Regions from separate parts of the Rhizobium sp. N122 genome, predicted to be linked through region 4. Evidence: predicted binding sites of a transcription regulator. Region 4 holds the regulator's gene; each other region holds the start of a gene.

Region 1 (7,323 bases), on a different contig from region 4:
GTCGCCGCCAAACTCGCCATCGGTTATACGCTCGACGAGTTGGACAACGACATCACCGGCGGCGCAACGCCTGCCTCCTTCGAACCGTCGATCGACTATGTCGTCACCAAGATCCCGCGTTTCGCCTTCGAGAAATTCCCTGGCGCCTCGCCGGTGCTGACGACCGCGATGAAATCCGTCGGCGAAGTCATGGCGATCGGCCGCACCTTCGCCGAATCGCTGCAGAAGGCGCTGCGCGGCCTCGAAACCGGCCTGACCGGCCTCGACGAAATCGAGATCCCCGATTCCGAGGAAGGCGAATCCAGCCACAACGCCATCCGCGCCGCAATCGGCACGCCGACCCCGGATCGCCTGCGCATGGTTGCCCAGGCGCTGCGTATGGGCCTCAGCATCGAAGAGGTGCATGAGGGCTGCAAGATCGATCCCTGGTTCATCGCCGAACTCAAGAATATCGTCGATATGGAGGCCCGCATCCGCGAGCACGGCCTGCCTGAAGATGCCGCCAACCTGCGCATGCTGAAGGCGATGGGCTTTTCCGACGCCCGTCTGGCGACGCTCGCCGGCAAGCGCCCCAAGCAGGTCGCCGAACTCCGCAACGGCCTGAACGTCCGCCCGGTCTTCAAGCGCATCGATACCTGCGCGGCCGAATTCGCCTCGCCGACCGCCTATATGTATTCGACTTACGAGACACCCTTCGTCGGCGCCGCCCGCTCCGAGGCCGAAGTGTCCGACCGCAAGAAGGTCGTCATCCTCGGCGGCGGCCCGAACCGCATCGGCCAGGGCATCGAGTTCGACTATTGCTGCTGCCATGCCGCCTTCGCGCTGAAGGATGCGGGTTACGAAGCGATCATGATCAACTGCAACCCGGAAACCGTCTCGACCGACTACGACACGTCGGATCGCCTCTATTTCGAGCCGCTGACGGCCGAGGACGTGATCGAGATCCTGCGCGCCGAGCAGGAAAAGGGCGAAGTCGTCGGCGTCATCGTCCAGTTCGGCGGCCAGACGCCGCTGAAGCTTGCCGAGGCGCTCGAAAAGAACGGCATCCCGATCCTCGGTACCGCGCCTGATATGATCGACCTTGCCGAGGACCGCGACCGTTTCCAGAAGCTTCTGATGAAGCTCGACCTCAATCAGCCGAACAACGGCATCGCCTATTCGGTCGAGCAGGCCCGCCTGGTCGCCGCCGAGATCGGCTTCCCGCTGGTCGTGCGCCCGTCCTATGTGCTCGGCGGCCGCGCCATGCAGATCCTGCATTCGGAAGGCCAGCTGCAGACCTATCTGCTCGACACGGTTCCGGAACTGGTGCCCGAAGATATCAAGCAGCGTTATCCCAACGACAAGACCGGCCAGATCAACACCCTGCTCGGCAAGAACCCGCTGCTCTTCGACAGCTACCTCAGCCACGCCATCGAAGTCGACGTCGACTGCCTCTCCGACGGCACCGACGTCTATGTCGCCGGCATCATGGAGCATATCGAGGAAGCCGGCATCCATTCCGGCGACTCCGCCTGCTCGCTGCCGCCGCGCTCGCTGCCCGTCGAACTGCTCGACGAGCTGGAGCGCCAGGCAAAGGCGATGGCCAAGGCGCTCAATGTCGGCGGCCTGATGAACGTCCAGTTTGCCATCAAGGACGGCACCGTCTACGTTCTCGAAGTCAATCCGCGCGCCTCGCGCACCGTGCCCTTCGTCGCCAAGACGATCGGCGCGCCGATCGCCAAGATCGCCGCCCGCGTCATGGCCGGCGAAAAACTCGATGCGACCTTTGCCGCCTACGGCCAGAAGCCCGATCCGCGCAAGCTCACGCATATCGCCGTCAAGGAAGCCGTCTTCCCCTTCGCTCGCTTCCCTGGCGTCGACACCCTGCTCGGCCCGGAAATGCGCTCGACCGGCGAAGTCATCGGCCTCGATACCGATTTCGCGCTGGCCTTCGCCAAGTCGCAGCTCGGCGCCAGCGTCGAACTGCCGCGTGACGGCACCGTCTTCGTCTCCGTCCGCGACGAGGACAAGGCGCGTGTGCTGCCGGCGATCCGCATTCTCGTCGAACAGGGCTTCAAGGTGCTGGCAACCGGCGGCACCGCCCGCTTCCTCGGCGAAAACGGCATCACCGCCACCAAGATCAACAAGGTGCTGGAAGGCCGTCCGCATATCGAGGACGCGATCCGCAACCGCCAGGTCCAGCTCGTCATCAACACCACCGACGGCAACAAGGCGATTTCGGATTCGAAATCGCTGCGCCGCGCGACGCTGATGCAGAAGGTGCCCTACTACACGACCATGGCCGGCGCCGAAGCAGCCGCCCAGGCGATCAAGGCGCTGAAGGCCGGCAATCTCGAAGTGCGGCCGCTGCAGAGCTACTTCGCCTGAGGTTGAAGCAATTCCAGCAAATCTGCGCCCGCGGTTTTGCGTCCGGAATTGCGCAAAAAACAAAGAACAGCGTCACCGCTCGATGAGCGGTGACGGGACTTAAAGCGGAATCACTTTATCCGGCTGACGTCATAAGCCGATGAATCTCCAACATATCCTGACGAAAGCGCGCCATCTCCTCCACCTTCAGCCGCTCGTCGGGAATGCGCAGAAGATAGGAGGGATGCACCGTCACGAAGAGCGTACGCCCCCCTTCGATCGCCATCGCCGTTCCCCTGACGTCCTGCAGGCGCTCTTTCATATCGGTCAGCGCCGCAAGCGCCGTCGCCCCCATGGCGACGATCAGCTTCGGCTTGATGAGTGTCAGCTCCTGATCCAGCCACCAGCGGCAATGTTTGACCTCGCCCATATTGGGCTTTTGGTGAATGCGCCGCTTGCCGCGCGGCTCGTATTTGAAATGCTTGACTGAGTTGGTGACGTAGACCATCGAACGGTCGATGCCCGCCTCCGCAATGACCTGATCGAAAAGCTTGCCGGCCGGCCCGACGAAAGGGCGCCCTGAAATATCCTCCTGATCGCCCGGCTGCTCGCCGACGAACATCACCGCCGCATCGCGCGGCCCCTCCCCGAACACGGTTTGCGTGGCCTTGGCGTGAAGCGGACAGCGGGTGCAGGCGGCAGCCTCGGCGCGCAGGGATTCCAGCGTGCCGGCCGGCGCTTCGGGTTCTGTGGGAAGGTTGCGCGCCGCCTGCTGCAGCCGGTCGTGAAAGGGCAGCGATTGCGTTGCCTCCCTTGCCGCCATCTCCCGCACCTTGCTTTCGGCCGATGCGATCAGACCCGGAATGAGATCGGCCTCCGGCAGGTTCTTCCAGTATTTTTTCGGCATTTCCGCGTGCATTGCCTTCAGCTTCAGCCGCGCCGGGTTGAAGATGCTCGCATAATAGGTGCGCCAGAGATCGTCGGTGGCATCGGTGAGATTGGGCTTCTCGCACGGCGCGTCGTTCATCGTCAGCCGTTCGCCGTCCCAGGCCGCCGAGCCCTTGGGCGTGGCGATCAGCCAGTCCATGTCGGTAAAGCGCCTCTGGAAAAAAGGCGCGGTACGCCGGACAATATGATGGTCCGGCTCGAACCAGGCGATGAATTTTCGCCGTCCTGAGGAAACCGCGCCGACCTCCTTGAAGCGGACGAAAGCCGTCATCTTGTGGGCGTCGCGATGCACATTTTTTGCCATCAGCCGGGCCCGCACGACATCCTCGTCGGAGGCCACCTCAAGCAACTGCCGGTCCAGCTGCAGCCGCCAGAGCAGCCGGTAAAGCAGCGAGAAGCGCGCCGGGTCGCAATGGCAAAGCACCGTCTCCGCAAGCTCGATAAAGGCCGGCGGCACCGTCATCGGCTTGCGTGTCACAGGCGCCGGCGGCATGGCGTCGCGTTGGAATGCAAGATCGGCCTCCGCGCTTTTTTCCCGCCAGTCGATCTCCTCGGGCACTATGCCGGCGGCCGCGAAGGCGCGCGCGGCATCACGCCATTCGGCAAGGTCGCCCCGTCCTGCAAGCACGACCCGGCGCATCATAGCAACGACAATTGTTCAGGCTTCGGCTCGAACATGGCGCGAAGGTCCGGGCGGTCGATCAGCCGGCGCGGCGACCAGCCTTCCGCCGAGATGAAGGACTGTACCTTCTTGATCGAAATGCCGAGCCGCGAGAGATCGTCGAGCCGCAGGCGGCGAAAACGGCGGGCCGAAACAATCGCCTTGACGGTCTTGGTGCCGAGACCGGGCACGCGCAGCAAGCGTTCCCGCTCGGCTTTGTTGATATCGACCGGAAATTCGGCGCGGTTGGCGAGCGCCCAGGCAAGCTTCGGGTCGAGGTTCAGATCGAGCATCCCGTCCGTCTGGCTGGCGGTGATCTCGTCGATGCCGAAACCATAGAACCGATAGAGCCAGTCGGCCTGATAGAGCCGGTGTTCACGCATCAGCGGCGGCTTGATCAGCGGCAGGTTTTTCGACGAATCCGGGATCGGGCTGAAGGCGGAATAATAAACGCGCCTCAGGCCGTAGCTGCTGTAAAGCCGGCCGCTGGTCGCAAGGATCGTCGCATCACTCGCGCCGTCGGCGCCGACAATCATCTGCGTGCTCTGGCCGGCCGGCACGAAGCGCTGACGCTTCTTCGTGCGCAGCGTCGGCTCGCCTGCGGCCTCGATCTTCAGCCTCAGATCGCCCATCGATCGGCGGATATTGGCAGGCTTCTTTTCCGGCGCGAAGCGGCTGATGCCGTTATCCGTCGGCAACTCGATATTGAGCGACAGCCGGTCGGCAAAAAGCCCCGCCTCCTCGATCAGCCGCGGCGAAGCCTCGGGGATCGATTTCAGATGGATATAACCGCGAAAATTATGGGTCACGCGCAATTCGCGGACAATGCGGACCATCTCTTCCATCGTGTAATCGGAAGAGCGGATAATGCCGGAGGACAGGAACAGCCCCTCGATATAGTTGCGCCGGTAGAATTCCAGCGTCAGCCAGATGACTTCCGCGGGCGTGAAGCGCGCCCGTTCGACATTGCTCGACGAACGATTGACGCAATAGGCACAGTCATAGATGCAGAAATTGGTCAGCAGTATTTTCAGAAGCGAGATGCACCGCCCGTCCGGCGCATAGGCATGACAGATGCCGGATCCCTCGGTCGAACCGAGCCCGCCGCTTGTTCCCGAATCGCGTTTCACCGTGCCGCTGGAGGCGCAGGAAGCATCATATTTGGCGGCATCTGAAAGGATTGCCAAGCGTTCTGTTAGCGACTTCTTCATTAGTGTGTTCACTATATGTTCTATGGCGCAAAGTCAACCGCGATCATCCCCGCCTTGACCGCGTTTTTCGGCGGGACACCGGCTGTCGGGGCGGCTTGCATTTCGTCCATGCGAATTTTCTGGAAATCGGCCTTGGCGATCTGCTATAAGCACTTAACTAGGATTGTGGCACGGTTCCGAAGCTCCCCTTCGGGACCTGTTTTCTTTTGTGTGTGCCGGACTGCGTCAAGCAGGGCTGGCGGATACAGGGAGTGAAGGACAGAAAAATGGTTGATAAGGTACCGATGACACAGGGTGGTTTCGTCAAGCTGCAGGAAGAGCTGCGCTGGCGTCAGCAGGAGGAGCGCCCGCGAATCATCGAGGCGATCGCCGAAGCCCGTGCTCATGGCGACCTTTCCGAAAACGCCGAATATCACGCCGCCAAGGAAGCCCAGAGCCATAATGAAGGCCGCATCAGCGAGCTGGAAGACCTGACGGCGCGCGCGGAGGTCATCGACCTCACCAAGATGTCGGGCGACAAGATCAAGTTCGGCGCCAAGGTGAAGCTCGTCGACGAGGACACCGAGGAAGAAAAGACCTACCAGATTGTCGGCGACCAGGAAGCCGACGTCAAAGCCGGCCGCATCTCCATTTCCTCTCCGATTGCGCGCGCGCTGATCGGCAAGGAAGTCGGCGATTCCATCGAGGTCAACGCGCCGGGCGGCTCCAAGGCCTACGAAATCCTCCAGGTTTCCTGGGGCTGATCGCCCGCCACAGACGAGACCCATCCCTTGCCTGATATGCGTGACGTCGAGATCATCGCGCCCAATTTCAAGCGCCGGCTCTCCGGCGTCACGTCGACCATCGTCCAGCTCATCCCCTGCCAGATCCGGCTCGGCGTCAGGATCGCAACCCTCGGCCCCGGCCTGCCGGAAGACCTGCCGAAGCTGCGATGGTCGCAGCTCCTTGGTCTCTGGCGCCCGCCGGCCCGCCGGCGCCGGCGTGTCTGGCACGCCCGCCGCAACAATGAGATGGCGGTTGGCATCCTGCTTCGCCATCTCCTGCGTATGCCGCTGAAGCTGGTCTTCACCTCGGCCGCGCAACGCCGCCACACCGCCTACACGAAATGGCTGATCCGCCGCATGGATGCGGTGATCGCAACCAGCGACCGGTCCGGCTCCTTCCTCGAGGTACCGCACACCGTCATCCAGCACGGCGTCGATCTCTCCCTGTTCCACCCGCCGGAAACGGCGGAAGACGGTATTGCTGCGACCGGCCTGCCCGGCCGCCACCTCGTCGGCTGTTTCGGCCGCGTGCGCCATCAGAAGGGCACCGATCTCTTCGTCCGGGCGATGATCGAACTCTTGCCGCAGCACCCCGAATGGACGGCCGTCGTCTCCGGCCGGGTAACGGCGGAGCACACGGCCTTCGCAGACAAGCTCAAGGCCGATGTCGCGGCGGCCGGCCTCGGTGACCGTATCCTCTTCCTCGGCGAAGTGCCCGATATCAAGGTCTGGTATCGCCGCCTGACGCTTTACGTCGCCCCTTCCCGCAACGAGGGTTTCGGGCTGACGCCGCTCGAAGCCATGGCGTCGCGGACGGCGGTGGTGGCATCGGACGCCGGCGCCTATGCCGAACTGATCGCCGAAGGCGAGACCGGCTCGGTCGTCGTCGCCGCCGATGGCGAAGCACTGACACGGGCGATCGCGCCCTATATCGCCGATCCCGGTCTGGCGATCGCGCATGGCGAGAATGCCCTGCGCCACGTCAGGGCGAATTTTGCCCTGGAGAAGGAAGCAACCGCCATCTGCGCCATTTACGACCGTCTTCTTAGCGACAACCGCGGCTGAGCGGAGCGAGAAGCGGCCTGTTGAAAAGGACAGCCACCCCCTCCTCCGTCATGCTCGGGCTTGTCCCGAGCATCTGCCTCCGGTCGATAGGGCAGCAGATCCTCGGCACAAGGCCGAGGATGACGTCGAGTAGAGAACGAGATCTATTGACAAGCGAACGGCCCGCCGGATGACGGGCCGTTGCAAATATCCGCGACTAGCGAGTGGCTGATTATTCCGCCGGCTGAAGTCCGCCGGCCGGAGCCGTCTCTTCTGCCTGGCCGCCCAAGGCTCTGGCAAGCTGCGCCGTATCCAGTTCGTTTTCCCAGCGCGCCACGACGATCGTCGC
Region 2 (7,323 bases), on a different contig from region 4:
ATATGCCAACGACCTGAAGGGCGATCCTTCCGTCGAGCGCATCACCACGATCGTGCGCGGCATGGATGCCATGCGCCGCGACGACTACAAGAGCGCCGAGGCCATCCTGAAATATAAGGGGCCGAACGATCTCGACCGGATGATGAACGACCTGCTGCTCGCCTGGGCCCGCGTCGGCGCCGGCCGCGGCAAGGAGGCGCTTGCCATGGTCGAGAAGATGAAGGGGCCGGACTGGGTCCGCATCTTCCAGAATTACAATGCCGGCGCCATCGCCATCGCCACCGGCGACGTGAAATCCGCCCGAAAGCATCTGAACGATGCCGTGCTCGACAAGGAAGGCGGGGCGACGGCGCCCGATACCTTCATGCGCGCGGTGATGGCGCTTGCCCGCCTCGAAGCGGCACAAGGCAACAAGCAGAAGGCGCTCGACGCCGTTTCCGTCGGCGACAATCTGCTGCCGAACTATGCGCCGCTGAACGCGCTGCGCGACAGTATCGAAAAGGATGAGAAACAGGAGCAGCAGGTCAAGACGGCCGAAGAAGGCGCTGCCGGCGTGCTGTTTTCGGTCGGCGGCGCGCTGAACCGCGACGGCGCCGAGGACATCGTTTCGCTTTACCTGCAGACCGCCAATGCGCTCGACCCGAACAGCGCCGATACGCTGGTGCTGCTCGGCGGCATCGCCGAGAAGCAGAACCAGATGGACCGCGCCATCGCGCTCTACAAGAAGGTGCCGGAGAATTCGCCGATGCGGCGCATCTCCGAGCTGCAGCTCGGCCTCGCCCTTGCCCAGGGCGGCAAGGTGGACGAGGCACGCAAACACCTGCAGGCGCTGATCGCCTCCGACCCGAAGGATATCCGCAGCTACCTCGCCTATGGCAGCGTGCTCTCCGACGCCAAGGACTACGAGGCGATGGCCGCCAATTACGACAAGGCGGTCGAAGCGATCGGTCCCATTGCCGGCCGTGCCAACTGGAGCGTCTTCTTCCAACGGGGCATTGCCTATGAGCGGCTGAAGAAGTGGGACCAGGCGGAGCCGAATTTCCGCAAGGCGCTGGAACTCAATCCCGACCAGCCGCAGGTGCTGAACTATCTCGGCTATTCCTGGATCGACATGAACCGCAACCTCGACGAAGGCCTCGCCATGATCAAGAAGGCCGTCGACCTTCGCCCCGACGATGGCTACATCATCGATTCGCTCGGCTGGGCCTATTTCCGCCTCAACCGTTTCGACGACGCCGTCGACGAGCTGGAGCGGGCGGCCCAGATCAAGGCCGGCGACGCGACGATCAACGACCATCTCGGCGACGCCTACTGGCGCGTCGGCCGCAAGCTCGAGGCCGTCTATCAGTGGAACCGGGCGCTTGCCTCCGAACCTGAGGCTGCCGAGATCCCGAAGATCAAGGACAAGGTCGCCAATGGCCTGCCTGCCGTCAGCGACGACGCCAAGGCGGCCGACAAGAAGCAGCCGGATCCGGCGCCCGTCACCCCGCCGCCGGTCGACAAGAAATCCTGACGAGCATGCCTGAAGAGGGCCTCGCCGAGGGTGAATTCAAGAAATAAAGCATGATGTCATCCGAAAACCGCTCACACTTTTCGGCATCATGCTTCGGCGTCATGGAAGCGGCGCGCGCGAAGATCAACCTCGCTTTGCATGTGACGGGCCAGCGGGCAGATGGCTATCATCTGCTCGATATGCTGGTGACCTTCGCCGATTGCGGCGACCGGCTGGGCTTCCTGCCGTCACAGGCCGACGCCTTCACCCTGTCGGGCCGTTTCGGCGAGACGCTTGCCGGCGATGGCGGCACCAATCTGGTGCTGCGGGCACGCGATCTCTTGCGCGAGGCGGTCGGCGCCCTCGCCTTCCCCGTCCATATCCACCTGGAAAAGAACCTGCCTGTTGCCGCCGGCATCGGCGGCGGCTCGGCCGATGCGGCCGCGGCGCTGCGCGGGCTGATGCGGCTCTGGGGCATGAGCCTGCCACCGGAGGCGCTCGCCGGCATGGCGCTGCAGCTCGGCGCCGATGTGCCGATGTGTCTTGAGAGCCGGCCGCTGATTGCCCGCGGCATCGGCGAAGAGATCGCAGCCGTGCCTGATCTGCCGGCCTTTGCCATGGTGCTCGCCAATCCGTTGAAAGGGGTGTCGACACCCGAGGTTTTCCGCCGGCTGGCGGCAAAGAACAATCCGGCTCTGAGCCTCGCTCCGGCTCTTGCCGGGAGTGCCGACTGGCTTGACGTGATAGCTGCTGCCCGCAACGACCTGGAGCCGCCGGCGCGCGAGCTGATGCCGGAGATTGCGGTCATCTCGGCGATGCTGCGGGCGCGCGGCGCTTTGTTCACCCGCATGTCCGGCTCCGGCGCCACCTGTTTCGGCATCTTTGCGAGCATGGCGGCGGCGCAAGATGCGGCGACAGCTCTTCACGACGAGCGGCCCGACTGGTATTTCCAGGCGACGGAAACCGTTTCGGGAGGCAAGTGATGGCAGGACTGGACGAAAAGCGGCCCTTCATCGCCGTCGGCATTGCGATCCTCACCGTCTCGGATACGCGCACGCCGGAGACGGACAAGTCAGGCGACACACTGGCAGAGCGGATCGCGGAAGCAGGCCACCGGCTGATCGACCGCGCGATCGAGCCGGACGACCGCGAAAAAATCGCCGCACGGGTGAAGGCCTGGACCGAGCGGGATGAGATCGACGTCGTCATCACCACAGGCGGCACCGGATTTACCGGCCGCGATGTGACGCCCGAGGCGCTGGAGCCTTTGTTCGAAAAGCGCATGGATGGCTTTTCCGCCGTCTTCCACCGTATTTCCTATGAGAAGATCGGCACGGCGACGATCCAGTCTCGCGCCACGGCCGGCGTCGCCAACGCCACTTTCATCTTTGCGCTGCCGGGCTCGCCCGGCGCCTGCCGGGATGCCTGGGACGGCATTCTGAAAGGGCAGCTCGACTACCGCAGCGTTCCCTGCAATTTCGTCGAGATCATGCCGCGCCTGGACGAGCATCTTAAGCGCGGCGCGACAAAATAGGCGGCCTAACCCGGCCCGCTAGGTGGCAAGGCCCGGCAGAGCCGGCATCGTTTCCCAGCTGTCACCCGACAGCAGGATGCAGCTGATGCCGTGGACATCCGTGACGACGAGTGTCCAGGTTCCGCTTTCGGCGGCATAGACCTCGAGAACGGCGTTCTGGTTGACCAGTCCGACCGCTGTCAGCTTTTCAGCGAAGTTCTTGTCGAGGAAATTGACGACATCGGATCGGCCTGCGCAACTGAGCATCGTCTGCGATGCTGCCGAATGCGGATGCGCGATCACCAATGTCGGCAATATGACCGCCAGCAGGCCGTAAACCATATTGCGTACCATGACGCACCTCCTTTCGCCGGGAACCCGGCAGAAGAGGAGATTGTCGCCGACCTGTTCTGCCGTCCACCGGCATTCATGGCCATCCGTTGCGAAGCGAGGCGCTTCGACGGCGCCATGGGTGAATTATAGCGCGAAATCCTATTGGGCGCCATCTTTGCGCGATGATGGAGGATGTTTCACCTGGTGAAAACCCCTCCCCAACCCCTCCCCACAAGGGGGAGGGGCTAAGCTGTGGTGTCCGGCGGCGACCAAAAGCAGAGGACTTGCTGGCTGTTACCGTTCACCGGATTGATACGATAGAGTTTATGTGAAGCGGTGCGGCATCTTAGTCCCTCCCCCTTGTGGGGAGGGTTTTTGGGCGGTCCGAACCGGCCAGCCGTGGATGACGGAAAGCTTACCGAGCAACGCGCGCCACCCAGGAAGGAATCAATTCACTGGCCAGCTTGCGCGGCTTCTGACCCTTGGCGAATTCGGCAAGGGCCATGCCGCTTTGGGCGGCGGCGAGCGCCTGGTTCTTCGGCATCAGCAGACCGAGCTCCAGCGGCGGCGTCGCCCGGCCGACGCGCTGGAAAAACGGGCGCCGATAGCCACGCGAGGCGCTGAAGCGCGCCGGCAGCTTGTTGAGCGCCATATATTCGGCGATCTCGTCGATCCAGCCGGCCTGGGGCCGGGCGCCCGGCTCGATAAAGAGCAGCCATTCTCCGCGGGCGGAGCGGAGGATGTCCTTGATATCCCATTGTAAAAGAAACCGGCAGCCGGCGGCGTCGGCGACCCGCGAGGTGCCGTCGCGCGATCCATGATCGAGCACGATCACATCGCTGACGAGCCCCTCCACGGCACCTGCCACCAATACCGATAGAGTTTGGGCCAGCTCAGATTCCTGATCCCGGCATTCGAGAACAACCGTCAACATTGGTCATTCATAATGCGCCGCACAAATTTTTGCCAGCGGCGTTTTCCGTATTTTGTTCTTGCATTGTTCTTATTTTGCGGATAGGAATTTAATCATCAAAACGGGCGGAAGCGATGGCTTTTGCCGCGGGAGAATCCGATGAGAGAGCAGTCCCTGGCAGGGCAGGCCGCATTCGCGCCTGCCAATACGGCAGATATTGCCGATGCGATGATCGTGTCCTCCGGCCTGAGGATCGAGGTCGACCGGCGCCGCGGGCGCGGGGCGGGATTGAACCCGTCAGGACGGTTCGAGGCGCTCCAGCGCGAGACCTTCGACGACGGCTGGCAGACGCTGGAAGAGCTTCCGCCGTTCAAGACGGACGTGCAGATCGAGAAACCGCGCACGGCCATCACCCGCAACGAATCGCCCGACATCGGCTTCGACCGTTCGATCAATCCCTATCGCGGCTGCGAGCATGGCTGCATCTATTGTTTCGCCCGGCCGACGCATGCCTATATGGGTCTTTCGGCGGGGCTCGATTTCGAGACGAAGCTGTTTGCCAAGCCGGATGCGGCAAAACTGCTGGAGCGCGAACTTGCCAAGCCGGGTTACAAGGCGCGGGCGATCGCGATCGGAACCAATACCGACCCCTATCAGCCGGTCGAGAAGGAATGGCGCATCATGCGCGGCATTCTCGAGGTGTTGAACAAGGCGAATCATCCGGTCTCGATCGTCACCAAGTCAGCGATGATCCTGCGCGATCTCGACATTCTGCAGGAGATGGCGGCGAAGAACCTGGTGCGTGTCGGTATCTCCGTGACCACGCTCGACCGCAAGCTTGCCCGGACGATGGAACCGCGCGCCGCGACGCCGCCGCGGCGGCTGGAGACCATTCACACGCTGTCGGAAGCGGGCATCCAAACGGCTGTGATGGCTGCGCCGCTGATCCCGGCGCTGAACGATCATGAGCTGGAGCGCATCCTCGAATCGGCCAAGGCGGCCGGCGCCGCCGAGGCGAGCTATGTCATCCTGAGACTGCCGCTCGAGGTCAGCCCGCTCTTCCGCGACTGGCTGCTGCAGCATTATCCCGATCGCTACCGGCATGTGATGTCGCTGGTGCGCTCGATGCGCGGCGGCAAGGATTACGATGCCGAATTCGGCAAGCGCATGAAGGGCGCCGGTCCCTATGCCTGGCAGATCGCCCGGCGCTTTGAAATGGCCGCCAGGCGTTTCGGCCTGACGCGGCGCGGCATGCCGCTGCGCGACGATCTGTTCGTGCCGCCGGATGGCAGCGGCGTGCAGCTGTCGCTGCTCTAGGCTTTGTTCTTTAAGCAATTCTTGGCAAAAGCGCTTCGCGCTTTGCCTGGGGAAAACCGCGCCGCAGTTTTCCTGGAATTGTTTTTTTGACTTTTTGCGCAATTCCGGATGGAAAATGGTGCCGCGCTTTTCCAGGAATTGCTTGAAGCTTGCGCATCGGCTGCTCAGAAAAACCGCCCTGTTTTCGAGCCCCGAGCGCAATTCCCGCGGATGGCACCGACCGCCACCATCCGCCGGACCCGGTCCCCGACCGCCGCCCTGATCGGGGACTTGCGGGCAATCGGGTTGGCGTGCGAGGTTCAGCCGCATGAGACCTCGCACGCCACCCGATTCTCCCCAGCTTTTCCAAGCGGCTCCCCTGGTGCCGGACTTCCGGCTGGAGCTCAAGGCCCGCAAGGCCGGCCACTGGCCGGTCGCCGGCGCCGACGAGGCAGGCCGGGGGCCGCTGGCCGGGCCTGTTGTCGCGGCCGCCGTCATCCTCGACCCAAAGCGCATCCCGGAGGGTCTGAACGATTCCAAGCAGCTTTCGGCGCAGCGGCGCGAGGAACTGTTCGCGCAGATCCTGGCGACCGCCACGGTTTCGATCGCCTCCTCCAGCTCGACGCGCATCGACGAGACGGATATCCGCAAAGCGAGTCTCGACGCCATGCGTCGCGCCATCTGCAGCCTCGCCATACCGGCAAGCTACGTGCTGACCGACGGGCTCGACGTGCCGCCCGGCCTCGATTGCCCCGGGCAGGCTGTCGTCAAGGGCGATGCCCGCTCGGTCTCGATCGCCGCCGCCTCGATCGTCGCCAAGGTCACACGCGACCGGATGATGGCGCGCGCGCATCACGTCTTTCCGGATTACGGCTTTGCCGCCCATGTCGGCTACGGCACGGCGCAGCACCGCGCCGGCATCGAAAAGCTCGGCCCCTGCTCCCTGCACCGGATGAGCTTTCGGCCGCTGCGCAAGGTCGAGGGCGGTCCTGAGATGGACGAACTGATTTCGGAATAGGTCTGCGGCAACGAAATGGTCTTTGCGCTCTGGCGCCGAGAGCCTGCCCCTCATCCGCCTGCCGGCACCTTCTCCCCGTAAACGGGGCGAAGGGATATGCCGCAACCTCTCGGCCCTCACCCACCTCTCGCAGGGCACGTCCCCTCGCCCCGTTTACGGGGAGAGGGTTAGGGTGAGGGGCAGTCTTCAAGCCGGCGCGCGCACGGCTCGGATTTCATAAAAAGAACCATCAACAAGAAAAGGCCGGGACATGCCCGGCCTTTCCAATTCCATTCGATACCGCTCAGTTGAGCCGCGTCTTGACCTGGCCGACGGCATTGCCGAAGAGCTCGGACTGGACCTTGGCATCAGCCTGCTTGACGAGCACCGTTTCAGCGGCAGCGATTGCGAGATCGACGGCGGCGGAACGGACCGCCTTCATCGCCTCGGCCTCTGCCTGCTTGATCTTCTGCTCGGAAAGCGCCGTGCGGTTGGCGACGAATTCTTCCGTCTTCTTCTTTGCTTCAGTGGTCAGCATTTCGGCTTCGCGCTCGGCGGCGGCAACGATATGGGCCGCTTCGGCTTCCGCTTCCTTGCGCTTGCGCTGGTATTCGGCGAGCAGGTGCTGGGCCTCCTCGCGCAGGCGCTTGGCTTCAGCCAGTTCGTTGCGGATCTGGTCGGCGCGGTCGTCGAGGGAGCGCGCCATCATGCCCGGAACCTTCAGGTAAACGACCAGCGCCAGGAACAGGACGAGGCCGACAAAGGCGAAGAAAGTCGCG
Region 3 (7,323 bases), on a different contig from region 4:
CGCCCACAGCTGGGGCATCATCACGCTCTATTGCGGGGCAACCGCGCTGGCCCAGAAGACGCCCTGGCTTCAACCGGGCCAGGACGGCGGACCAACAGGACGCTCAGCTCGTTCTGCGGGCGCCCTGCCGCTAATGGTTATCCTGTTCCTGTTGCCTCCGATCGTGCACCACAGCGCGGCCCTCGTCCTGCATACGGCCCTCGCGGCCGAGAAGGCGGGGCAGCCTCTCGGGCTGCCGCGATTTGCTGATGTCCGGGAAGTCGATCCGCCTGGCGGGGAGCCCGATTTCATCAGGCGCTACCTTGATGACATTGTCAGCGGTGGCGCGCTTCTCCAGTCTTTGCCGGTTCCAGCCGAAAGAGTTTTTGTCCTGGATTTCGCAAACCCATTTTCGGCCGGACTCGGCATTCGCCCGCCCGCCGGCGATACTGCCTGGCTTCACTGGAACCGCAACATCAATCAACGGTCTTACATCCCGCCGGACGTGCTCTTTGCCGACGTCACGATCGTCATGGTGCCAAAGACAGGTATCAACAGCCTGCCGCTGCAGGAGCTATATGGCCCGTTCCTTTCGGCGAACTTCGATGTGGTGCGGAAGACATCCGAATGGACGGTTTACCAATGGCGCCAGGCAAAGGCGCAAAGTGAGGCACGGTGACACAAGCATCGAGAGCGATCACGGAGAAAGATACACCGCGACCCGCCGTCCAGTTGAACTGGTGGTGTGCCGTTGTCCCCAGCATTGGATTGTTTCTTGCCGCCTTCCTGGCTCTGCCCGGCGCAACAGTCACAACCAGATACGTCAATGACCTTTTCGTTTTCCTTGATGGTGCCTATCGGATTGCGGCTGGACAGATTCCGAACGTTGATTTCCATACGTCTCTCGGGCCGCTCACATTCTATATCCCGGCGGTCGGTTACGCTTTGTCCGGTAGCATGGGGGCGGCAATGCCAGTGGGAATGTCTCTGCTGATCCTGCTATTTTCGCTTGTCGCCGCAGGAATCGTCGGCAGCCGGATGCATTGGGCGATTGGGCTGCCGCTGGCAACCTGTCTGCTTCTGGTGCTCGCGGCTCCTGCAAACCCTGGCGAACGGATCGGGGAACTCAGCTTTGCCATGTTCTACAACCGGATCGGCTGGGCGTCACTCAGTTTGCTGCTGGTTATGTACCTGCGCCGGTTGCCAGGCGCCTCAAACCGCAAAGGCGCGGACGCCACGTGCGCCAGCTTCCTCGTGCTGCTGATGCTTTACACCAAGATCACATATGGAGTGGTGGGCGTCGCCTTTCTGATGTTCATGCTTTTTGACCGGCGCCAGATCGGCTGGGTGGCGCTCGCGTTTGGGATCGTCGCTGCCAGCATCCTCGCGACGGAGACGCTCTGGGGCGGAGGGGTCAACTACCTCCTCGACATCAGTCTTGCGGGGAAGAACAGCGGCGGTCTCCCGACGATGACGGCTATCGGTCACGTGGTACGGGGTAACTTCGTCGACCTTCTTGCTTACCTGGCTGTCGCCGTCATCCTTCTCATCCTGACGCCAACCTATCGGCATCTGCTCTTCGTGGGGTTCTGCATCACAACCGGGATCCTTCTGATCTCGCAGAACTTCCAATTCTTTGGGATTGTGACACTTGGCGCGAGCGCTGCCGTGTTGTCGGCATGTTTCTTTCGCGCAGAGCTTCCTTCCCGGTATGGAAGAGCGCGGATCGCCCTGCCGCTACTCTTAGCATTCCTGCTCACCCCGGCCGCGGTCGGCAATGCCGCGTCGCTTGCCATTCATGCCTATTATGCCGCTGGCGGGCGAGGCGACGCTATTCCGCTGCCCGCCTTCTCCGGGGTCCGCCTGGTGAAGATGTGGAGCGCCGGCCAATATGAATATTTCCAGGACTACAACCGAACGCTTGCCGACGCGTCGGCGGCTCTTTCGCAACTGGATGGGAAATCTCAGCGTGTCGCCGTTCTGGACTTCGTCAATCCATTTTCCGCGGGGCTGCGACTGACGCCGCCGGCCGGCGACAGTGCCTGGTATCATTGGGGTCGCACTCTTGGGCAGGAATATCATCCGGTGGCGGAAAAGATGTTTGCCGACGTGGACTTGATCCTCGATCCGAAGTGGCCCATCGAAATCTGGACAGGGAACGGCATGCGGGACGTCTATGCGCATTATATAGCCCGCCACTATGACCTCGTGCGGGAGACGGCGGATTGGCGCATTTATCGCAAAAAAGCTCCCTAAGCTGGAGCAGATCGTCGTGCGCGCGAAATGAACCTGGCAGTGCAGGAAGAGCGGCGGAATTCGCTTCATCACTCACTTCGCTGCGGACGCCAAAAACGGAAGATTCTAAAACGGCGGGCCGTGCGAAATATTTCGCTCGCGTCTTTGGCAGCCCCTGCTCGAGGCGGCGCGTCTTGCCTGTCATGATTTTGCGGTGCGGCACGCGGATGGTTGGCGCCACGCCTCAATGAGAAATCCCGACGATCCTTCAACGGGATCGGTGGCGGGCAAGGGTACTGCCGATATTTTGGACAGCATATCGCTTGAAGCAGCCGATGTTTGAATGTCGGCATCCTGGCCGTCAGGATAGGCGCCGATAACTCGGAAGTCAGCGGAGCAGCCGAGGTTTTGATGGCCTGTGCCGGCTGGTAATACCAAACAATCTCCCGCCGCCACCGCCAGCGCCTGGCCGTCTGGGCCGCCAATCAGCAGCGTTGCGGTACCACGGGCGACTCCCAACACTTCATGGGCGCCGGAGTGGAAGTGCTGGTAGTCGAACACACCGTTTGCCCAGATGCCTGTCCAGCCGTTTGCCGCGAAGCGTCCTTGGAAATCAATAGCCCCATCATTGGCTACCAGTCCCCGGTAAAGCAATACAGGAAGGCGGGGATTGTTCGGGACCCAGTCGCTCGGCTGGAAAATTATCGTCTCGGTCTCCATGCGGAACTCCCATTTTATTCATCGAGTGTCGCGACGAGCTCGCCGCCAAGCCAGATGCTGATGTCCTAAGGATTTCGACGTGGTTCCTATCGAACTCCGCCATAGCTTCACAAAACTAACTTTGGCAGGCTCCAGCAGTTCCCTGTTTCAGCAAGGTGATCCCTGACCGGATGCCTTTGCTCGGCCTGCCGGGGCTCAAAAAGGCGGGCAGCTTTTTAGCCGTACCCGACCACGCAGGATATCTTCGAGGTTGGGGCGGCGCGGCATGCAGATATATTGATCGCGGCCAGCTGGGAGGTCGGACGCTCCTAGCTGCGATTGCGCCATCCGAAAAAAATTTCAATCCGTCATCGAGTTGAATCCGCTCGGGGAATCCGCTGTTTACCTCGACGCGCTCAACTTAAGCGCGTTGGGTGCGCATTGACTCGTTTTCGCCTTGAGAACAAATAGAGAACATAATTGCACCTCTCAAGTAGAAACCGGTGCTCCAAAGGAGATCATGCCTACATCAGCCGCCATTTCGAATGCTCTTCTGGATGAGTTGCGCGAGAAAATCGCCAGCCTGGAAGGTGCCGGTTCGCGCCGCCGCAGCGTCCTGCCGTTCGGTGTTGGTGAGATCGATGCGCAGCTGGCGGGAGGTGGCCTTGCCTTCGGTGCGCTGCACGAAGTCGCCGGAGGCGGAAATGGCGCGATAGACGGCGCGGCCGCGGCCCTCTTCATCGGCGGTATCGCGGCCCGTACCACCGGCAAGGTGGTCTGGTGCCTCACCCGCTTCGATCTGTTCTTTCCAGCACTTGCCCAGGTCGGGCTGCACCCCGATCGCGTTATCTTCGTCGAGTGCGACAAGGAAGAGACGGTACTCGCAAGCTTCGAAGAGGCTTTGCGCTATGGCGGCCTCGGCACCGTCGTCGCCGAACTGGTGCGCCTGCCGATGACGGCATCGCGCCGGCTGCAGCTTGCCGCGGAAAAGTCCGGCACATTGGGCCTGGTGATCCGTCGATGGCGGCGCCAGACGGAAGCCTCCGATTTCGGCATGCCGACGGCCGCGGCGACACGCTGGCGGATCTCGGTGCTGCCATCCGAGCCGTTGCCCGTGCCGGGCGTGGGCCGCGCGCGATGGCTGGCGGAGCTCATGAGGGTCAGGGCAGGCGAGGGAGGAGAATTCATTATCGGAGCATGTGATGGCAAGGGTCGTATCTGTCTTTCTTCCGACGCTGCCGACCGACCGGATCAGGCGCGCCGATCCTTCGCTCAGCCTTGACACGCCGCTGGTGGCGATCGCCAGGAGCGGGTCGAAGCGATGGGTGGCGGCGGCCGACCGGGCCGCTGCAAAACTGGGCTTACGCGTCGGCATGCCGGCCGCCAGGGCGCAGGCGCTGGTTCAGGGATTGACGATGGTGGATGCCGATCCGGCGGCCGACCTCGCGACACTCGAACGGCTGACGCTTTGGGCACTGTCGCAACATTCTCCCGTCGTCGCCATGGATCCCCCTGATGGCATCGTCATGGATACCGAAGGCGCAGATCATCTGCAGGGCGGCGAGGACCTGATGCTCTCCGGTCTCGTCAACCGCTTCCGCGCCCGGGGTCTTGCCGCGCGCGCGGCGATCGCCGACACCTGGGGTGCGGCGCATGCGCTTGCCCGGTCCACGGATCGCGAGACGGTCATCGTCCGGCGCGGCGAGACCGCCAAGGCCGTAAACCGTTTGCCGCTATCCTCGCTGCGGCTGCCGGCCGAGATCGTCGCGAGCCTCAGAACCCTCGGCTTCGCCACCGTCGGCGATTTGGCAGTGACGCCGCGGGCGCCGCTGACGCTGCGTTTTGGGCCCGAGGTCGGGCGCCGGCTCGATCAGATGTACGGCCGGCTCGCCGAGCCCATCGACCCGATCCGACCGGCGGATCTCGTCGAGGTCCAAAAATCCTTTGCCGAACCGATCGGCGCACCGGAGACGATCGAGAAATATGTGGGCCGCCTGGTGCGGCAGCTTTGTCTGGAGCTCGAGAAACGAGGACTTGGCGTGCGGCGCGCCGATCTGATCGTCCACCGCGTCGACAACACAATCCAGTCGCTTCGGGCGGGCACCGCCAAGCCCGCCCGAGATATCGCCTGGCTGACAAAACTTTTCCGCGACCGGATCGAGAAGATCGAGCCGGGCTTCGGCATCGAGAAGCTGAGCCTCGCGGCAATCGTCGCCGAACCGCTCGTTGAGGCGCAGTCGGCTTCCTCCCTGATCGAAGAACAGGTGACCGACGTGACGCCGCTCATTGACGTGCTGGGAAACCGCGGCGGTCAGCGGATTTTCCGTGTCGCGCCGGTGGCAAGCGATGTCCCTGAGCGCAGTGTCCGGCGGATCGCACCGACGGCCGACAAAATCGGCGCCACCTGGCCGCTGCATTGGCCGCGGCCGTCGCGGCTCTTGCCGCACCCGGAAGCGATCAAGGTGATTGCGCTTCTGCCCGATCATCCGCCGGTTTCCTTTACCTGGCGTGGCAAGCGGCGCCGGGTGAAGCGCGCCGACGGCCCGGAGCGGATTTTCGGAGAGTGGTGGCAACGCAGCTCCGAATGGGTCGCGGTTCGAGACTATTTCGTCGTCGAGGATGATGCCGGTGAGCGCTTCTGGATTTTCCGCTCCGGCGATGGCGTCGACGCCGACACCGGATCGCACCAATGGTTCCTGCACGGGGTGTTTGCCTGATGCGCTACGCCGAACTGCAGGTCACCACGCATTTCTCCTTCCTTCGCGGCGCAAGCTCGGCCGAAGAACTCTTTGCGACCGCCAAGCTGATGGGCATCGAGGCGCTCGGGATCGTCGACCGCAACAGCCTGGCGGGCATTGTTCGGGCGCTCGAAGCTTCCCGCGCCACCGGCCTGCGGCTCGTCGTCGGTTGCCGGCTCGATCTCGCCGACGGCATGTCGATCCTCGTCTATCCCACCGACCGCACCGCCTATTCGCGGCTGACGCGGCTTTTGACCTTGGGCAAGGGCCGCGGCGGCAAAGCCAACTGCATCCTGCATCTCGAGGATGTAGCGCACTATTGCGAAGGCCTGATCGGCATCCTGGTCCCGGATATGCCGGACGATGGCTGCGCCGTGCAGTTGAGGAAGATGGCCGAGATTTTCGGCGACCGCGCCTATGTCTCGCTCTGCCTGCGCCGGCGGCCGAACGATCAGCTGCGACTACACGAAATGTCGAACCTGGCGGCGCAGCATCGGGTGAAGACGGTCGTCACCAATGACGTGCTGTTTCATGAACCCGGACAGCGGCAACTGCAGGATGTCGTCACCTGCATTCGCACCGGCACGACCATCGACGATGTCGGCTTCGAGCGCGAGCGGCATGCGGACCGCTACCTGAAGCCGCCGGAAGAAATGGCGCGTCTGTTTCCCCGCTATCCGGAAGCGCTGGCACGCTCGAAGGAAATCGTCGAGCGCTGCAGGTTCAGTCTGGAGGAGCTCGTCTATCAATATCCCGAAGAAGCGCTGATCCCGGGCATGACTGCACAACAGTCGCTGGAGCATTACACCTGGGAGGGCGTTACGACGCGCTATCCGGAAGGGCTGCCGGCGCATGTCGAAAAGACGATCCGTCACGAGCTGTCCCTGATCGAGACCATGAAATACGCCCCCTATTTTTTGACGGTCTTCTCGATCGTCCGCTATGCCCGATCGCAGGGCATTCTCTGCCAGGGCAGGGGATCGGCCGCGAATTCCGCAGTCTGCTATGTGCTCGGCATCACCTCGATCGATCCTGATACCAATAATCTCCTCTTTGAGCGCTTCGTCAGCCAGGAGCGCGACGAGCCGCCCGACATCGATGTCGACTTCGAACATGAGAGGCGAGAGGAGGTGATCCAATGGATCTACAAGACCTACGGCCATGACAAGGCAGCCCTCTGCTCTACCGTGACCCGCTATCGCGCCAAGGGCGCCATTCGCGATGTCGGCAAGGCGCTCGGCCTGCCCGAGGACCTGATCAAGGCGCTTTCCGCCGGCATCTGGTCCTGGTCGGAAACCGTCGGCGAGAGCCAGGTGCGGGCCCTCGGCCTCAATCCGGAGGATCGGCGTCTCGCCTTGACGCTCCGGCTTTCCCAGCAGTTGATGGGAGCACCGCGGCATCTCGGCCAGCACCCGGGTGGATTTGTCCTGACCCACGACAGGCTGGATCATCTTGTGCCGATCGAACCGGCGGCGATGGCCGATCGCCAGGTGATCGAATGGGATAAGGATGACGTCGAGGCGCTCAAAATGATGAAGGTCGATGTCTTGGCCTTGGGCATGTTGACCTGCATGGCCAAAGCCTTTGCCCTCATTGGCGCCCACAAGCATCAGGAACTCGACCTCGCCGCCATCCCGCAGGAAGACCCGGCCACCTATGCGATGATCTGCAA
Region 4 (7,323 bases):
ATACGCAGAAAATTCAAATTAACCTAATTCCGGTTAATTGGAATAATGGTTGAATATGACGATCTCGTCCGCGCGCGACATATTGAGCTGATAGCGCGCTTTTTCGTCCAGCATATCTTTGTCGAGCGAGCCATCACTCAGCAGCGCGACCTGATTTTCCAGATGTTCGCGCTTCGCCTTCAAGATCGCAAGCTCTTTTTCACGCGCGACGCGCTGGTGCTCGAACGTCTCCGTTGCGCGCAGGCCGTAATCGCCGTGAATGCAATGATAGCCGAAATAGGAGAGGAAGGCGACCGTCATGGCCGGAATGACGAAGCGGCCGAATTTTCTCTTCTTATGATGCTTTGTCCACATACACGCATGCTCTTGAACGCATTACCAATTCGTTCAGCATAACGCCCAGAGATTAACCGTTCGTTGACCGTAAAAACGGCCAACAAAAAACCCGCGCCGGGAGGGGCGCGGGTCAAATTGTCGAAAGCAGATTCGATCAGCCGCGGATGATCGAGCGGCCGGCATACTGGGCCTGGGGGCCGAGGCCTTCCTCGATGCGGATCAGCTGGTTGTACTTGGCGAGCCGGTCGGAACGCGACAGCGAGCCGGTCTTGATCTGGCCGCAGTTGGTGGCGACCGCGAGATCGGCGATGGTCGAATCTTCGGTTTCGCCGGAGCGGTGCGACATGACGGCGGTGTAGGCAGCCTTATGCGCCGTGTTGACGGCGTCGAGCGTTTCCGTCAGCGAACCGATCTGGTTGACCTTGACGAGGATCGAGTTGGCGACGCCCATGCGGATGCCGTCGCGAAGACGGGCGGAGTTGGTGACGAAGAGATCGTCGCCGACGAGCTGGGTCTTCTTGCCGGTGAGGTCGGTCAGCGTCTTCCAGCCGTCCCAGTCGTCTTCGGCCATGCCGTCTTCGATCGAGATGATCGGGTACTTGGCGGCAAGTTCGGCCAGATATTCGGCCATGGCGCCCGATTCGAGCGTGCGGCCTTCACCTTCGAGAACGTATTTGCCGTCCTTGAAGAATTCCGTCGAGGCGCAATCGAGGCCGAGGTAGATGTCCTCGCCCGGCCTGTAGCCGGCTTTCTCGACCGACTTCATGATGAAATCGAGGGCTTCCGAAGCGCTCTTCAGGCCCGGTGCGAAACCGCCTTCGTCGCCGACATTGGTGTTGTGGCCCTGGGCGGCCAGTTCCTTGCGGAGCGTGTGGAAGACTTCCGAGCCCATGCGTACGGCTTCGGCGATCGTATCGGCGCCGACCGGCAGGATCATGAATTCCTGGAAGTCGATCGGATTGTCGGCATGGGCGCCGCCGTTGATGATGTTCATCATCGGCACCGGCAGCAGACTTGCGGAAGCGCCGCCGACGTAACGGTAGAGCGGCAGGCCGGAGGCCTGGGCGGCAGCCTTGGCGACGGCGAGCGAGACGCCGAGGATGGCGTTGGCGCCGAGGCGCGACTTGTTCGGCGTGCCGTCCAGCTCGATCATGATGTTGTCGATCTGGATCTGGTTTTCGGCGTCGATGCCGCCGATCGCGTCGAAGATCTCGGTATTGGCGGCATCGACCGCCTTCTGTACGCCCTTGCCGAGGTAGCGCTTGCCGCCGTCGCGCAGCTCGACCGCCTCATGGGCGCCGGTCGAAGCGCCCGAGGGAACGGCCGCGCGGCCCATGCTGCCGTCTTCGAGATAGACGTCGACTTCGACGGTGGGGTTGCCACGGCTATCGAGAATCTCGCGGGCGATGATATCGGTGATTGCAGTCATCGGTTCTTCCTGCTCGGTGGGTGATCAATCGTTCGAAGCCTGTCATAATCGAAGGCGTGCAAATTACAATGGCGCATTGCTGCACCTTCGACCTGCATGTCCGATCGTCGCTATAACACGAACATGTCAGGCTTTTGACTGTCAGCCCTTGGCGACGGCATCGAAGGCCAGCAGCTTTTCCAGAAGCCGCGGCATGTCCTTGAGGTAGACCATGTTCGGGCCGTCGGACGGTGCGTTGTCGGGGTCCTGGTGGGTCTCGACGAAGACGCCGGCAATGCCGGTCGCCACCGCCGCGCGCGCCAGCGTTTCCACGAATTCCCGCTGACCGCCGGAGGATTCCCCCTGTCCGCCCGGCTGCGCCACCGAATGGGTCGCATCGAAAATGACCGGCGCACCCATCGACGCCATGATCGGCAATGCGCGCATGTCGGAAACCAGCGTGTTGTAGCCGAAGGAGGCGCCGCGTTCGCAGAGCAGCACGTTCGGATTGCCGCTGGCGTTGAGCTTCTTCAGCACGTTCTTCATGTCCCAGGGGGCAAGAAACTGGCCCTTCTTGACATTGACGGCACGGCCGGTCTCGGCGGCGGCGATCAGAAGGTCGGTCTGGCGGCAGAGGAAGGCCGGGATCTGCAGGACATCGACCACCTTTGCCACTTCGGCGCATTGCTCGGCGGTGTGAACGTCGGTCAGGACGGGAAAGCCGAACTCCTTCTTGAGATCGGCGAAGACCTGCATGCCCTTTTCAAGGCCGATGCCGCGCTCTGCCGACAGCGAGGTGCGGTTCGCCTTGTCGAAGGAACTCTTGTAAACGAGACCGATGCCGAGCTTTGCACAGAGCTCCTTCAGCGTGCCGGCAACCATGAAGGCATGGTCGCGGCTCTCCATCTGGCAGGGGCCGGCAATCAGCGACAGGCGGCCGGTATTGGAAAAGGTGACCTGGCCTGCGCCCGCGCCGATCCTGACTTCCGAATTCGTATCAGTGCTCATCATCTTTCCTCGAAGGCGAAAAGCGTGCCCTGCCCGGGCGCCGGCTTCACCAGAATACGATTGTTCTTGCGCGTGTAGGTCACTCCGTTAGCAGCCAAATGCGCTTCTGTCACGGCAAGATCGGCGACGGTGAAGCGGATGGCCCGGCCGCGCAGGCCGCGGTCGGCGGATGAGATGGCAAACTCGAAATAGGCCTCCAGCCCTTCCGGCGTCATCAGGCTGATTTTCGCATTCGGCGCCGCGATATTGACGCCGAAACTGGTTTTCTCGACGGCCGACTGCGCCATGACAAGGCTGACGAAACCGGCGAAGGCGGAGGCATCAGGCGCGCACAGCGCGATCTCGGCGATGCCGGTCACGCCATTGGCATGTGTCTCCAGCGCGCCGCGGTCGGCCGGCAATGGATTGATGCGTTGGCAGGTGAAGAGAAAGAAATCGGGTGCCCGCAGATCCGCGGCAAAGGCCAGTTTGAAGCTGCCGATGCCTTTGGAACCGTCCGGCATTTTCATCAGCCGGCTGAACTCCAGCATCTCGCCGGCGCTCAATCCGCCTGAAATGAAGCTTTGATGATCGAGGCCGGCATCCTCGGTGCCGAAAACCACGGCCGAAAGCCCCTCATCGCCGCAACGGAAGCGGAAGGCCCGGTTGCGGGCGGTGAAGACATTGCCTTGCCGCGCCGAGGACTCGCTCTCCTCGACGCTGGCGATACCGAGCGGCTCCAGATAGGTCTTGTCGGCGAAGAAGACGCAGGCATTTTCCGTTCCGAAGGGATGACGGGCATCGGCCGCAACGGTGAAGCCGAGCTTGCCGAGTCTTTCGCGCGCCAGATCGATATTGACGACCGGCAGCACGACATGATCCAGTGGGTGCGGCTTGGCGGAATTCGTGTTCATGATATCCCCTCCTGCAATTGCGAAGAGATGTGCGACGGCGCCTTCCTCAATGCAAGACATGGCGCCGATCCGGCGAATGAAAATAAAAATCTCAACGAGTTGGCGCCAAGTTTTACGGAAATTTAGCTACTTGCGGAACACATATGGAACATATAGTGTCTGTTCTGGATTTGTTTCAATCAGGGGTCACACGCCGATGCTCACGCGCAAACAACAGGAGCTTCTCCTTTTCATTCATGAGCGCATGAAGGAATCCGGCGTTCCACCGTCCTTCGACGAGATGAAGGACGCCCTGGATCTGGCCTCGAAATCCGGCATTCATCGCCTGATCACGGCGCTTGAGGAACGCGGCTTCATTCGCCGCCTACCGAACCGCGCCCGGGCGCTCGAGGTCATCAAGCTTCCGGAGGCCTATAGCCCCAGCATTCAGCCCCGGCGTGGTTTTTCGCCGAGCGTCATCGAGGGCAGCCTCGGCAAGCCCCAGCCGGTCGCCGCCCCCGCACCCGCAAAACCCGTCGCCGACAACGGCAACTCGGTCTCGGTGCCGGTCATGGGCCGAATCGCCGCCGGCGTTCCGATTTCGGCGATCCAGAACAACACCCACGACATCGTCGTTCCCGCCGACATGCTCGGCTCGGGTGAGCATTATGCGCTGGAGGTCAAAGGCGATTCGATGATCGACGCCGGCATCTTCGACGGCGACACGGTGATCATCCGCAACGGCAGCACGGCAAGTCCCGGCGACATCGTCGTCGCCCTCGTCGATGACGAGGAAGCGACGCTGAAGCGCTTCCGCCGCAAGGGCGCCTCGATCGCGCTTGAAGCCGCCAACCCGGCTTATGAGACCCGGATCTTCGGGCCAGACCGCGTCAAGGTGCAGGGCAAGCTCGTCGGTCTCATTCGCCGCTATCACTGACGCTGGACGGGCCGGTTTCGGCGAAACTATTGCTGCGCCAGTCATAGGCGCGATGGCGTATCCACGGCCGCGACAGGCTCTCGAATGCGGTTGCGACCTCCAGGCCGGCGTCCGCGAAGCGCAGCTCGACGGAACCGGTCCTGCGTAGCGTCTCACCGGTAAAGAGCGTCGCGCCCGAGCGGCAGCTATTGAAACGCAGGCGGACAGACGTGACGACGATATCGGAGGCATCGCAGGCCGGACCGAGATAGGCGGCATTGTCGATGACGGTGACGACGCGCCCATTGCCAAGCCTTGATGTGCACCAGGCCTTTTTGACACAGGAAAAGCGGTTTGTTTCACCGCCCGCCGCCGCCCGCATCGCCGTCCTCGCTTCGATCTGCTGATCGTGGGAAAGCCTGACGCGGCGGTCTTCTCCCTCCGGCGGGATAGCAGGGCCTTCCAACATCTTCGGTGGATGATGTGTCGGCAGGACCAGTGCTCTCTGCCACTGGTCGAAAATGAAATCCGGCGGGTTTTCGCGGTTGGAAGCCATTGCCGCCACTGCAACGAGCGCGACCAGACTGCCATCCTCCGAAATCACCAGATCCGGCGGCCGGGGGACCGGCAGAACCAGCAGGAAGAGCGTCGAGACGGCGAGGGTCGATGTGCCGGCATGGCGCAGCCGGGTGCGCAGCAGTGTCAGCAGCAGGAAGCCGGCCACGGCGACGGCGAAATACCAGGCGGGCAAACGGCCGACGCCGATATCGCCGCCCCAGCCGGACACCGTCTTGGCGACAGCGATCACCAGATCGAGGCCGAAGCCGACCACCTCCCAGAGCGGAGCGTCCAGGCCGAACGGCATGAGCAACATTGCCAGCAGCCCGGCCGGCATGACGATGAACGAGATGATCGGCATCGTCGCGAGGTTTGCCGGCAGGCCGTAGGCCGTCAACCGATGAAAATGCTCGATCGAAAACAGCGCCGTGGAAAAACCGCCGATCAGCGACGTCAGCAGGACGCCACCGAAGAAACCGGCGACCGCAACGACCGGCCGGAAGATCGGCAGCTTGAGCAACGCGTTTTCGCGGACGCGCCGGTCCTTCCACAACTGATAGCCCGATACCAATGCCAATGTCGCGGCAAAGGACATCTGGAAGCTCGGGCCCAGCACTTCGGAGGGTGAAATGGCGATGATGACAAGCGCCGAGAGAACGACATTGCGCAGGCTGATCGACGGCCGATCGAAGAAGACGGCGATCAGCATGATGGCCATCATGATGAAGGCGCGTTCGGCCGAGACCCCGAATCCGGAGATCAGGTAATAGGCGGTGACGGCGATGAGCGCGCCTGCGGCGGCGATCTTCTTTGTCGGATAGGCTTGGGCGACGCCCGGAAAGAGGCTGAGCAGCATCCGGAAGCCGACGAAGAAGATGCCGGCCGACAGCGCCATGTTGAGACCCGAGATCGCGACGATATGGGCGAGGCCCGACTGGCGCAGCGCCTCCGTCGTCGCATTCGAGATCGCGCGCCGCTCGTCGGTCACCAGGGCGGCGGCAAAGGCGCCGGTATCACCGGGCAGGATCGACCTGATGCGGTCGCCGATGCTGCTGCGCAGCCGGTAAAGCCATTCGAGCATAGCTTCCGACGTCGACCTTGCACCCTGCGGGCCCGCCTCCAAATCTTTCGCCGGAGCGCCGTAGAAGAAGCCGTTGGCGCCGATGCCGTCGAAATAGGCGCCGAAGGAGAAGTCATTGAGTTCGGGAAGTGCGGGGCCCGAGGGCGGCGTTAGCCGCGCCCTGCCGGTGATAATGTCGCCGATCTCGAAAGGCGTGTCGGCGCCGCGGACAATCGCGGTTACGCGCCCCGGCGGCCGCTTCAACTCCGGCTCGTCTGTGGCCCTGACGGCGAGAATGTAGCGCCAACGCCCACGGCCGTCGCCTTCGCGCCGTTCGACACGGCCGGTCAGCGTCGTCGTCACGGATGAATCGAGGATCACGGTCGATGCCCGCCAGCTCTCGAACTGTGCGCAGAGCATGCCGCAGACCACAAGTGCAAGCGCCAACAACGTCGCTCGCAACACGGCCCGGCTACGGTCGGTGATGAGAACCGCAATGGTCAGCACCGACAGCGAGAGCAGTAATGTCAAAAGCGGAAAATCGGATTCGGCCAGAAACCAGAAGGATGCGCCGGCGCCGAGGAAGACCGGCGAAAACAGCAGCAGGCGGCCGTGATCCGCCTCCTCGCCCAGCATGGACCTGCAAGCGCGCAAGGATTGGCGGGCTGCGGCCGGCAGCCGGTGGCGCCAGGGCGTCGCCGACTGCGTCCTTGCCGATGGCGTCGCCACCACAGGCAGAGAAACGCCGGAGGATCCGGCGCCAGCTTCCGGCCGCAATTCGACTGTCGTCAATTCCTGCATGCGCCGCCCAAGTCACCCGCGAAGGCGCCCAGAATGCAACCTCCCAACAAATCGGGCAAGGATAATCGATTGAAATATGAGGGAAAATCGCGAGCGCCAAAAGGCCAGTCGAATCATTGGCTTCCGATATGCACGCTGCTCATCGCTGCAGTGCCTAAAAGGTGATACTGCAATGCACAAAATGCCGTCACGGTAACTTGGCATTAGCTTCGCGATCATATAGCTATCGGTGAGGACGCTTAACCCCTATGGCGCTTTTATGGCGCCACCGCCATTTCGGAGGATCAGCATGACGGATCAAAGCGCTACAATAAAAATCGGTGACAAATCTGTCGACCTAGCCGTCAAGAGCGGCACGATCGGC

What was found. The regulator LexA, encoded in region 4, represses DNA repair genes until DNA is damaged. The targets are predictions, from matches to a motif close to TGTTCNNNNTGTGTTCNG.
Region 1: a site for LexA is predicted at 5,172-5,189, ahead of ATY75_RS03565 (putative DNA modification/repair radical SAM protein). Genes of this name have one in related genera too.
Region 2: a site for LexA is predicted at 4,326-4,343, ahead of ATY75_RS24555 (PA0069 family radical SAM protein). Genes of this name have one in related genera too.
Region 3: a site for LexA is predicted at 3,373-3,390, ahead of ATY75_RS20250 (ImuA family protein). Genes of this name have one in related genera too.

Annotation. Positions count from the first base shown of each region.
Region 1 is NZ_LOKU01000003.1:134,076-141,398, reverse strand. Features, by position in the region: gene carB (carbamoyl-phosphate synthase large subunit) at 1-2,367, shown strand, start outside; gene ATY75_RS03570 (UdgX family uracil-DNA binding protein) at 2,483-3,934, opposite strand; gene ATY75_RS03565 (putative DNA modification/repair radical SAM protein) at 3,934-5,166, opposite strand; gene greA (transcription elongation factor GreA) at 5,433-5,909, shown strand; gene ATY75_RS03555 (glycosyltransferase family 4 protein) at 5,937-6,995, shown strand; gene ATY75_RS03550 (dicarboxylate/amino acid:cation symporter) at 7,207-7,323, opposite strand, start outside.
Region 2 is NZ_LOKU01000043.1:4,322-11,644, reverse strand. Features, by position in the region: gene ATY75_RS24580 (tetratricopeptide repeat protein) at 1-1,513, shown strand, start outside; gene ATY75_RS24575 (4-(cytidine 5'-diphospho)-2-C-methyl-D-erythritol kinase) at 1,564-2,475, shown strand; gene moaB (molybdenum cofactor biosynthesis protein B) at 2,475-3,026, shown strand; gene ATY75_RS24565 (hypothetical protein) at 3,045-3,359, opposite strand; gene ATY75_RS24560 (glycosyl transferase) at 3,754-4,272, opposite strand; gene ATY75_RS24555 (PA0069 family radical SAM protein) at 4,411-5,568, shown strand; gene ATY75_RS34730 (hypothetical protein) at 5,579-5,725, opposite strand; gene ATY75_RS24550 (ribonuclease HII) at 5,876-6,565, shown strand; gene ATY75_RS24545 (F0F1 ATP synthase subunit B) at 6,849-7,323, opposite strand, start outside.
Region 3 is NZ_LOKU01000028.1:33,633-40,955, reverse strand. Features, by position in the region: gene ATY75_RS20265 (hypothetical protein) at 1-658, shown strand, start outside; gene ATY75_RS20260 (hypothetical protein) at 655-2,235, shown strand; gene ATY75_RS20255 (cupin) at 2,416-2,934, opposite strand; gene ATY75_RS20250 (ImuA family protein) at 3,434-4,195, shown strand; gene ATY75_RS20245 (DNA polymerase Y family protein) at 4,116-5,630, shown strand; gene ATY75_RS20240 (error-prone DNA polymerase) at 5,630-7,323, shown strand, end outside.
Region 4 is NZ_LOKU01000027.1:7,651-14,973, forward strand. Features, by position in the region: gene ATY75_RS19820 (septum formation initiator family protein) at 34-354, opposite strand; gene eno (phosphopyruvate hydratase) at 491-1,765, opposite strand; gene kdsA (3-deoxy-8-phosphooctulonate synthase) at 1,907-2,752, opposite strand; gene ATY75_RS19835 (VOC family protein) at 2,752-3,645, opposite strand; gene lexA (transcriptional repressor LexA) at 3,842-4,561, shown strand; gene ATY75_RS19845 (ComEC/Rec2 family competence protein) at 4,542-6,959, opposite strand; gene gltA (citrate synthase) at 7,249-7,323, shown strand, end outside.